One region of the Arthrobacter sp. NPDC058192 genome, then DNA from elsewhere that is predicted to be linked to it. Evidence: predicted binding sites of a transcription regulator. Region 1 holds the regulator's gene; the other holds the start of a gene.

The links. Region 1 encodes HrcA, which represses chaperone genes, less so after heat shock. Its sites were predicted from a motif close to TTNGCACTCGNNNNNNNCGAGTGCNAA; they were not measured.
Region 2: ACFVVK_RS17570 (FmdB family zinc ribbon protein) is a predicted target of HrcA. The motif match lies at 1,976-2,002, and genes of this name have one in related genera.

What each region holds. Positions count from the first base shown of each region.
Region 1 is NZ_JBHVVJ010000030.1:11,181-16,229, reverse strand. It holds gene ACFVVK_RS20230 (16S rRNA (uracil(1498)-N(3))-methyltransferase) at 1-720, opposite strand, end outside; gene dnaJ (molecular chaperone DnaJ) at 723-1,859, opposite strand; gene hrcA (heat-inducible transcriptional repressor HrcA) at 1,923-2,936, opposite strand; gene ACFVVK_RS20215 (DUF3097 domain-containing protein) at 3,169-4,020, shown strand; gene ACFVVK_RS20210 (DUF4870 domain-containing protein) at 4,196-4,615, shown strand; gene hemW (radical SAM family heme chaperone HemW) at 4,727-5,049, opposite strand, start outside.
Region 2 is NZ_JBHVVJ010000018.1:114,151-119,199, reverse strand. It holds gene ACFVVK_RS17580 (AAA family ATPase) at 1-352, shown strand, start outside; gene ACFVVK_RS17575 (RcpC/CpaB family pilus assembly protein) at 480-1,034, opposite strand; gene ACFVVK_RS17570 (FmdB family zinc ribbon protein) at 1,636-1,887, opposite strand; gene ACFVVK_RS17565 (5-formyltetrahydrofolate cyclo-ligase) at 2,030-2,653, opposite strand; gene galU (UTP--glucose-1-phosphate uridylyltransferase GalU) at 2,758-3,675, shown strand; gene ACFVVK_RS17555 (GNAT family N-acetyltransferase) at 3,681-4,301, shown strand; gene ACFVVK_RS17550 (hypothetical protein) at 4,444-5,049, shown strand, end outside.

The DNA.
Region 1 (5,049 bases):
CAGCACGTGGTGTCCCAGCAGGGCGGTGACCGCGCCCGCGTCGCACAGCCGGGTCACCTCCCGCGGGCTGATTCCGCCTTCCGGCCCGACGATCAGCAGAATTTCCACGGCTCCGCCGGCGCCGGGCGTACTGCTGTTCAGACCGTCCAGCCAGGTCTCGAGGACCTGCCGCAGGGGCCGGACAGCGTCTTCGTGGAGGATGACCGCGAGGTCTGCGGCCGCCACGGCCGCCTGCAGCCCGGCGCCGTCAACGGCGGCACGGACCTCCGGAATCCACGCCCGGCGCGCCTGCTTGGCGGCAGCTGTCACCACGGCCTGCCATTTGGCGTGGGCCTTCGCGGCCCGCTCGGCCTTCCACCGCACAATGGATCGCTCGGCCTGCCAGGGAATGACGGCGTCAATGCCGAGCTCGGTGGCCGTTTCGGCCGCGAGTTCGTCGCGGTCGCCCTTGGCGAGGGCCTGGACGAGCACCAAGCCGATCCCCGGCCGCGGCTCTTCCGCGATGTCCAGGCACTCGACGGTCAGTTCGCCGGGCGCGACGGCGGCGACGGTGCCGGTCAGGCGCTTGCCGGCGCCGTCGGCGATGTCCACAGCTTCCCCGACGGCCAGACGCTTGACGGTGACGGCGTGGCGCGCCTCTGCACCGTCGAGGACAAAGACGGAACCGGGGACCTGCTGGTCCAGCGTTCCTGGGGCGGTAAAGAAGACCGGGTTACTCACCGTTAGAGGCTACCGAGCCGTTCCCGCAGTTTGGCGAAAACTCCGCCGCCTGCCGCGAGCTTTCCAGGATGGTTGTGTTCACCCCGCAGCTTGGCAAGCTGACGGAGCAACTCTTCCTGGGCGGCATCGAGCTTCTCCGGCGTTTCCACCTGCAGGTGGACCTTCAGATCGCCGCGGCCGTAACCGCGAAGGTGGGTGACGCCCAGGCCGCGCAGCGTGATGACCTCGCCCGGCTGGGTGCCGGGCTTGACGTCGATCTCCTTCTGCCCGTCAAAGGTCTCGAGGCTCATTTCGGCGCCCAGGGCCGCCGACGTCATGGGGATGTTGAGGGTTGCGTGGAGGTCATCGCCGTCGCGAACAAAGGTCGCGTCACTGTTCACCCGGATCTCGACGTACAGGTCGCCGGACGGACCGCCCGCGGGTCCTGCTTCGCCCTGGCCGGACAGCTGGATGCGGGTGCCGGTGGCGACGCCGGCGGGGACCTTGACGGTCAGGGACCGGCGGCTGCGGATCCGGCCCTGGCCGCTGCATTCGTTGCAGGGATCCTTGATGACGGTGCCGAAACCTTCGCAGGACCCGCAGGGGGCGGAGGTCATGACCTGGCCCAGGATGGACCGCACGGCCCGCTGGACCTGGCCGCTGCCGCCGCAGATGTCGCAGCGGACGGGGTGGCTGCCCTCGCGGCAGCAGGAACCCTCACACGTGGGGCAGACGACGGCGGTGTCCACCTCGAGCTTCTTGTTGACCCCGAACACGGCGTCGCGCAGGTCGATCCGCACGCTGATGAGCGCGTCCTGGCCGCGGCGGATCCGGGACGCCGGACCGCCCGGGCCGCCGCCGGCGCCGCCGCCGAAGAAGGTCTCGAAGATGTCCTGGAAGGCGAAGCCCTGGCCAGCGTAGCTGCCGCCGCCGAAGCCGTTGTCGGTGCCGTTCTCGTTGCCCGTGGTGTCATAGACCCGGCGCTTCTGCGGATCGGAGAGGACCTCGTAGGCGTGGGTGACGGCCTTGAAGCGGTCCGCGGCGTCCTCCCCCGGGTTCACGTCCGGGTGCAGGGTGCGGGCCAGTTTCCGGTAGGCCTTCTTGATCTCCTCCCCGGATGCGTCGCGGGAGACTCCAAGAACGTCGTAGTGGGTGCTCAAAGTGTGTATCTCTTCCTTTTCGTATTGCCTGTGGGCAAGAAGTCGCGTCTTGTCCCGGGTCCGTCAGGGGCCCAGGATCCTCGAAAGATAGCGGGCCACCGCGCGCACGGCGGCCATAGTGGTCGGATAGTCCATCCGGGTGGGGCCCAGTACGCCGACCTTAGCCGTGGCGTCAGGCCCGTAGGCCGTGGCCACCACCGACGCCTCGGCAAGACCGTCGTAGGGGTTTTCGCGGCCGATGCTGACCGTGACGCCGCGCGGGTCGGCCGCCATCTCGCTCAGGAGACGGAGCATGACGACCTGTTCCTCGAGCGCCTCCAGCACGGGCCCGATGCTGAGCGGGAAGTCCAGATTGGAGCGGGCCAGGTTGGCGGTGCCGGCCATGACCATGCGCTCTTCGCGGCTGCTCGTGGCCAGGGCCTCCAGGCCCCTGGCAAGGGCCTGGGCTGCTCCGCGGTGCGCCGGCGAGCCGCCTGCCACGACGGCGGGCAGCAGTTGCGGCATCAGGCTCAGCGGGGTTCCGGACAGGCCGGCCAGGAACCGGGTGCGCAGTTCCGCCACCGCGTCGTCGGGAACGTCCTGCCCGACGTCGATCACGCGCTGCTCCACCTTGCCGGTATCCGCAATCAGGACCGCCAGCACCTTCCGGGGCGCCAGGAGCACGAATTCTATGTGCCGCACCTTGGCGCGGCTCAGCAGCGGATACTGCACGACGGCGACCTGGTTGGTCAGCTGGGCGAGGAGCCGCACGGTCCGGTCGAGGACGTCGTCGAGGTCCTCGGATCCTTCCAGCAGCGCCTGAATGGCCCGGCGCTCGGCCGGGGACAACGGCTTGACGGCGGAGATCTGGTCGACGAAGAGCCGGTAGCCCTTGTCAGTGGGGATCCGGCCGGCACTCGTGTGCGGTGCCGTGATGAGCCCCTCGTCCTCCAGCGCAGCCATGTCGTTGCGGATCGTGGCACTGGAGACGCCAAGATGGTGCCGTTCCACGAGCGCTTTGGAACCGACGGGCTCGCGGGAATGGACGTAGTCCTCCACGATGGCGCGCAGCACTTCGAGTTTGCGCGGTTCGCTCACGCTCCACCTCCAATCGACTCTCCCGCAGCCGGTGCCGCGCCGTCCGGTTCGCGTCCCCCAGCGGTGCCAGGGCGGTCCGCGGCCGGACAGGGGTTAGCACTCGACATGCCTAAGTGCTAACCAGTCTAATATGAGTCGCCGCGTTGTTAGCATTGGATTCGCTCCAGGCGTGGCCCGCGGGAGTGTTTCACTGACCGCCGTACGTTCCGACTGCAAAAGTAAGCGTGTAGAGATGTCGTATCAAAACTGGGGACCGCAGGACCTGTCCGCCCCCGCCAAGACGCAGTTGCCCGAAGTGCCGGTGGAACGCGGGATGGTCCTCGAGGAGGTCCAGTCCGGCTGGGTGGGCGCCGTGACCCGCGTGGAAAAGTCGGGCGGCATGCACGTGGTGGCGCTGGAGGACCGGCGGGGCAAGTCGCGGTCCTTCCGCCTCGGTTTCGGCTTCCTCTTGGAGGGACAGCCGATCCGGCTGATGCCACCGGCCCCGAGGCAGGCAGCGGCCGCCGCTGGTGCCGGCCGCACGGCGTCGGGCTCGGTGCGGTTGGCCGGGCAGCGCGCCCAGGTGGCCAAGGCCAGCCGGATCTGGGTGGAAGGCAAGCACGACGCCGAGCTTGTGGAGAAGGTCTGGGGTGACGACCTCCGGGTGGAGGGCATCGTGGTCGAACCCCTGCACGGCATTGACGACCTCGCAGGCGCCGTGGCCGAGTTCCGGCCGGGCCCTGGGCGCCGCCTTGGCGTGCTCGTTGACCACCTCGTGCCGAATTCCAAGGAATCGCGGATCGCCGAGGCCGTGATGGCCTCGCCTGGTGCTGCCGGCAACGTCCTGATCGTGGGCCACCCCTACGTGGACGTGTGGCAGGCCATCCGCCCGGCCGTCCTGGGAATTGAGCGCTGGCCGGTGGTCCCCCGCGGCGTCGACTGGAAGACCGGCATCCTGACGGCCTTCGGGTGGCCTCACACCACGAAGGAGGACATTGGCCTCGGCTGGCAAAAACTCCTGGGCGCTGTCCGCAGCTACGCCGATCTGGAGGCGTCCCTGCTCGGCCGGGTCGAGGAAGTCATTGACTTCCTCACTGTGCCCTAGTCCATGCTTCCCCCTGGTCGACACCGTGCCCAAGTCCCTTGCGGGGACGCCGCGGATGTCCACAGACGCGCCCAAGCAAGTATTCTTGATACGGCGGCCGCGCTTCCGGCGCGGACCCGCTAGTGAAGGCACAACCCCAGCAGCACCGCATCCCCGCAATCTGAAGGGCAACACCGTGGCAGATAACGCACGCGAACACACGGACAACCAGGCAGGCAACGCCCGGCCTCCGTACCATGGCGTTCCCGCGAATGCGCTGCCACTGACGGCCAGCGAGGACCGCCAGTGGGCCACGCTCGCGCACTTCGGCGGCATCCTGGGCTGCGTGCCCTCGCTGCTGATCTACCTGATCTTCAAGGACCGCGGCCCCTTCACGGCGCAGGAGTCCAAGGAAGCCCTCAACTTCACGCTGCCGCCGACTCTCGCGGCCGTGCTCGCGAACCTGCTGGTGTTCATACCCGTGGTGGGGAACCTCTTTGCTGTGCTCGCCACGGTGATTTGGATCGCGGTGACCTGCTTCTCGGTAGCGGCAGGCATCCACGTCAACCGTGGCCAGCCACACCGCTACGAGTTCAACCTGCGCTGGATCAAGTAGCCGGCCAAGTCTCTGGCATTCGGGTTTTGATTTTTAGAGCCGGCCGCCGCCCGTCAGGGTCGCGGCCGGCTCTATGGCTGTCCGGATTCGGAGGAGGAAGGGCTGTCCGCCTTAGTCCGGCAGGATCCTGCGGACGACGGCGTCGGCCAGCAGCCGGCCCTTGAGCGTGAGGACCAGTCGGCGCTGGAACGCGGCTACCGGGTCGACCAGCCCGTCGGCGATCAGACCCGCGACGGCGTGCCTGCCCGTGTCCCCCAGGCTCGGGATGTCCAGCCCCGAATTCAGGCGCGCCTCAAGCATGATGCGCTCCACGTTGCGGGTCTCGGCATCCAGCGTTTCGCGTCCGGCAGCCGGCGAGGCCCCCGAGCCGAGGCGGTTGGCGTAAGCGGTGGGGTGTTTGACGTTCCACCAACGCACGCCGCCCACGTGCGAGT
Region 2 (5,049 bases), on a different contig from region 1:
CGAATCCGGGCACCGGAGGGAACTAGAATCAGGTATGACAGGCAGGGAGGGGGCCGGCAGCATGAGTGCGGACGGCGACATCCAGAAGAACTCCGGCAGCCAGGACTCCGGCGCGCAGGACGGTGGCGCCCCCGCGCCGGCCGAGGAGTCAACCGGCGAGGGAGCGGACCAGGAGCCCAAGGGCCGGGAGCCGAAGGAAAGGTCACGTCGCGCAGCGACACCGCCGGGCGCCGCCGCAGGCGTGCTGCCAAACAAGGCAGCCGAGGACGACCCGCGGCGCTGGGGCGACCAGCCGGACAATTACGACCACGACGCCTGGCTCCAGGAGCAGAAGCCTCCGCACTGGGGCTGAGGCTGGCCGCGCTGGTCTGAAAGATACCCACGGCAGCGGCCTCACAGCGGAAAGCTTCCCGGCCTGTTGGGCCGGAGCGCGGAAGGACCCGCAGAGCGACGGCCACCGGCTTGAGGGCTGCCGGGAGTTACCCGGGCGGTGCAGCCACCAGCACGAAGAAGAGTTTGCCCTGGGTGGATGCGCCGGCCAACCGGCGCGCCTGATCGGCTGCGGCAGCCACCACGATCAGTCCGTCGGTGTCCGCGCCCGCCAGCCACGTCCCTGCCTTTCCGCCCTGCACGGACGTCCACAGCACCGGCACGGCTTCGGCGAGGATCTGGCTCTCGCCGGGTTTTTCAAGGCCATTGCCGCTGGTGAGCACGACGTTGACGAGTTGTCCCGGGGAGACCAGTTGGACGGACGCGGGATCGGCCATCCTTAGTGGCACGGCTACGGAGCCGGGCGGGCTGCCCGCGAGCAGGCCCGGGCCAAGCACCTGGGCATCTGTGACGAGCTGGCCCTTCCGCAGGGGTGCGGCCAGTTGTTTGCCCTCGTACGCTTTCTCGCTATCCGGGCTGCCGGCCGGCACCAGTCCGGGCGGCACGCCGATCCTGCTGAGGTCGCCGGGGGCCACGGTCTTTCCGGCGGGAAGATCAGCCGCCGCCGCGAAAGCAATGATGGAATCGGCAGGCGCAGGAGTCAACTGCTGAACGGTGACGCCGGCGGCGGTGCACAATAAGAGTGCCGCGATAAGCCGCCGGTGCCGGTTCAACCATCCGCTCACCCGGCGCCGCGACAGCGGGCCACGCGGCAGGCGACCTCGCGACTGGCGACCGCGCGACTGGCGACCGCGCGACAGCCGCTGTGGGTGCGGGCCGCGGAGGCCGGTCCGGCGCTGAGCGGAGCTGCTGGCGGCCGAAATCCTGGTGCGGAGAGGGCCTTGGTGGCGGACCCCGCGGGCTGGGCGGCAGTGGCCCTTTGCGCGCGTTGGCGGCGACAGGGATGAAGTCCGGGAGAAAGAGCGGAGGGGTAAAACCGGGAAAGCCGGGCTTACGAAAAGTGACATGCCGCCACGGTACGCAGTGGCCCACGCCGCGGGCAGATGCGCTACCGCCTATGTGGATAACGCCAAGCGGGCACAATCACGGGGGACAGGCAGTCGGTGCCCGATGTGCCGGCAGACCCCCGCGAAGGGAATTCCCCGCGACCCAGCACGCTGTGAGGCGCCGCCGAGTCGATCAGAGCCGCCGAGTCGATCCGGGCGGACCACCGACTACACGGAAGCGGGCTACCGCGGGGGAGGGCTAGCTGGCGGCAGCGGCGGCGGGCGCCGGCGCCGCGGGAGCGGCAGGGGCCGGGGAAACGGTGCTGCCCTTAGTATCGCGCGAGTCGGTCCGGTAGAAGCCGGAGCCCTTGAACACTACGCCGACGCTGTTGAACTTCTTGCGCAGGGTGCCCTGGCACTCCGGGCATGACGTCAGGGAGCTGTCGCTGAACGACTGCACGATCTCGAAGGAGTGGCTGCAGTCCTTGCAGGCGTATGCATACGTGGGCATTGGAAATCCTCACTCTGGGGCAAACGAGCAGGTCCCGTGCTGTCTGGTCGGAACTCCGGCCGATACATTTCTCGGCGGTGTCCGTCCCTTAGCAGTCGCAGGGCCTGAGTGCCAATTCTATCACCATTGCCGGACCCCCTTCTCAGCGGAGCCGGACGATCCCACCCGGTGTCAGAGCTACGTCGACCTTCCGGTCGAACGACTCGGCGGGAATGCTGCCCGCCGGAAGCACCTCTGTGTCATAAACGACGGCGGCAGTCGGCGGCGTCCCGGCGTCGGATGCCCGGCCGGACGGGCCGCTCAGGCCAGCCAGTGTGGCTAGGAATTTGTCGTAGTAGCCGCCGCCCTGGCCGATGCGGTTGCCCGAAAAATCAACGGCGGTGGCCGGCAGGAAGATTGCGTCGGCGTCAAGCATCACGGCAGTGCCGTGACGCTCTCCGACCGGTTCCTGGATGGGGGCGAACCTGCTGCGGGCATATCCGGACTCCGGCGTCCAGTACACCCAGCTCAGTTCGAGACCGGGTTCGCAAACCGGAAGCAGTACCCGGTGCCCGGCAGCCTCCAGCGCAGACAAAAGAGGCAGTGTGGGCGGTTCCGCGTCCACCCCGAGGTACGCCGCAAAGGTGCCCCGGCCGCCGTCGGCCATGCCGGAAGCCCACCCGAGCCCGTGCCTGGCGATGCCTGCAGCGGCGGCGTCGACTGCGGCCCCCGGCAGGGCGGCCCGCCTGGCCCTGTGGCTGGAGCGTATTTCGTCCTTTGACATCATCCTGGCCCGTCCTCTGCCGCTAAAGTCCCTGCAGCACCGGTTCGTGGGCTGCAGGACCGCGCGAATAATTACGCAATGATTGGTCCCTCCGCTAGATTAGTCGAGTGAACACACCGAACGCTTCCGTCCGCAAAGCCGTCATCCCCGCCGCGGGCCTTGGTACCAGGTTCCTTCCGGCCACGAAGGCGATGCCCAAGGAAATGCTGCCTGTCGTTGACAAGCCGGCAATCCAGTATGTCGTTGAAGAAGCCGTGAATGTCGGCCTCAACGACATTTTGATGATCACGGGCCGTAACAAGCGGGCGTTGGAGGACCACTTTGACCGCGTTCCCACGTTGGAGTCCACGCTGAAGGCCAAGGGGGACACGGCCAAGCTCGAGTCCATCCAGGCCGCCAGCAACCTCGGCGACATTCACTACGTCCGCCAAGGCGATCCCATGGGCCTGGGCCACGCGGTCCTCCGCGCCAAGCAGCACGTCGGGCAGGAGCCGTTCGCCGTCCTGCTGGGCGATGACCTCATTGACGCCCGCGATGAACTCCTCAGCACCATGATCGAAGTCCAGGCAAAGACCGGCGGCTCCGTGGTCGCCCTGATCGAGGTGGATCCATCCCAGATCAGCGCCTACGGCTGCGCCGACATCGAAGCACTCGGTGGCGAGGAGTTCGTCCGCATCAAGCAACTCGTGGAGAAGCCGGACGTCGCCGACGCGCCGTCCAACCTCGCCATCATTGGCCGCTACGTGCTGCACCCGGCCGTCTTCGAAGTGCTCGAGCGCACCGCGCCGGGCCGGGGCGGTGAAATCCAGCTGACGGACGCCCTGCAGGAACTCTCGGCAGGGACGGGGGAAGGCTACGGCGTGTACGGCGTCGTTTTCCGCGGCCGCCGCTACGATACCGGCGACAAGCTCAGCTACCTCAAGGCCTGCGTCCAGCTGGCCTGCGACAGCGAGGACCTCGGTCCGGGCCTGCGCGAATGGCTGCCCGGCTTCGCGTCCAGCCTGGCCCCCAGCCTCACCAAGTAACTCCCGTGGGGGGCAGCTTCAACTGGCCGGTGACGCTGGAGAGCGGCGACATCGTGCTCCGCCCGATCCGGTACCGGGACCGGAAGGAGTGGACCGAGCTCCGGTCGCGCAACTGCGAGTGGCTGGCCCCCTGGGAGGCTTCAAACCCCGTTCCGGGCGGCGGGCTGCCGGACTACCGCCAGATGGTGCGGTCGCTGAAGACCCAGGCTGCCCAGGCCACGGCACTGCCCTTCGTGATCGCGGAATGGACTCCCGGCCACCAGGCGCCGGTCATGGTGGGGCAGTTGACCGTTTCCTCGATCGTCTGGGGATCGGCCATGATGGCGACGCTTGGCTACTGGGTCGACAAGGACCGGGCCGGGCGGGGGATTGCCCCGACCGCCGTGGCCATGGCAACGGACTTTTGTTTCGGAACCCTTGGGCTGCACCGCATGGAGATCAACATCAGACCGGAGAACGGGCCCAGCCTGCGCGTGGTGGAAAAACTCGGGTTCCGCGACGAAGGATTCAGGCCTCGTTTCCTGCACATCAACGGCGAATGGGCGGACCACCGCACCTTCGCGCTCACGGCTGAAGAAGTGCCGGAAGGGCTTCTCAAAAGGTGGTTGCGGAGCCGTTCGGTGTAGACCCGTGGTGGCCGCCTGACCAGCCCCTTTGCCCCCACGGCGGCCAATTGCCGCGGCGCGCGCGACACACCCCTGACAATGCGGCTCCGTGCCCCATATACCTCATACGGTTTTGTGTGTGGACTTCCCTCTTAGCAGCTCTGTGATACTTGTCATTGCTGTTGCGCTCTGGATCGTGTGGGTGGCGCCCTACGTTCTCCGGAACGGGCGTCACCAACTGCAGCCTGCAGGCGAATTCCTGGCGGACGTCGTCGACATTGAACCAGCAGACCCACACGCGGGGAAGGTTATGAAAATGGCGGCGCAGCAGGAGAGGCCGATGATCATTACCCAGCACCCGGGGAACGCCGGCAGAGCCGCAGCAACCGGGGCAAGCTCCGAGGGGGCCGCGCCTGTTGAACGGGCGTTCAGGATCCGTTGGAGGCGACTGGCCATTGCCGTTGCCGGTGCTCTTTCACTGCTCACAGGTGTGGTGTCCGCGGTCCTTCGCCTGTTTGGCGTCGGAGCCGGCTGGCTGCCGGTGGCGGCGCTGGCGGGCGGTGTGGTTGCTGTGGCGTTACTCCGCCGCCTCGCTGTCCGCGACCGCAGGCGGAAAATGAATGCCGCCTTCCGTGCGGCCATGGGCAGCCCGGCGCACAACCCTGAACACAACTCCGTGCGTCCGACAGCGCCCGAAGAGCTCCCCTCCCGTCCGGCTGGCCCTCCCGTGGAACGGCCCGAGAGCCCTCTCTTCGACGCCGAGGCGGGC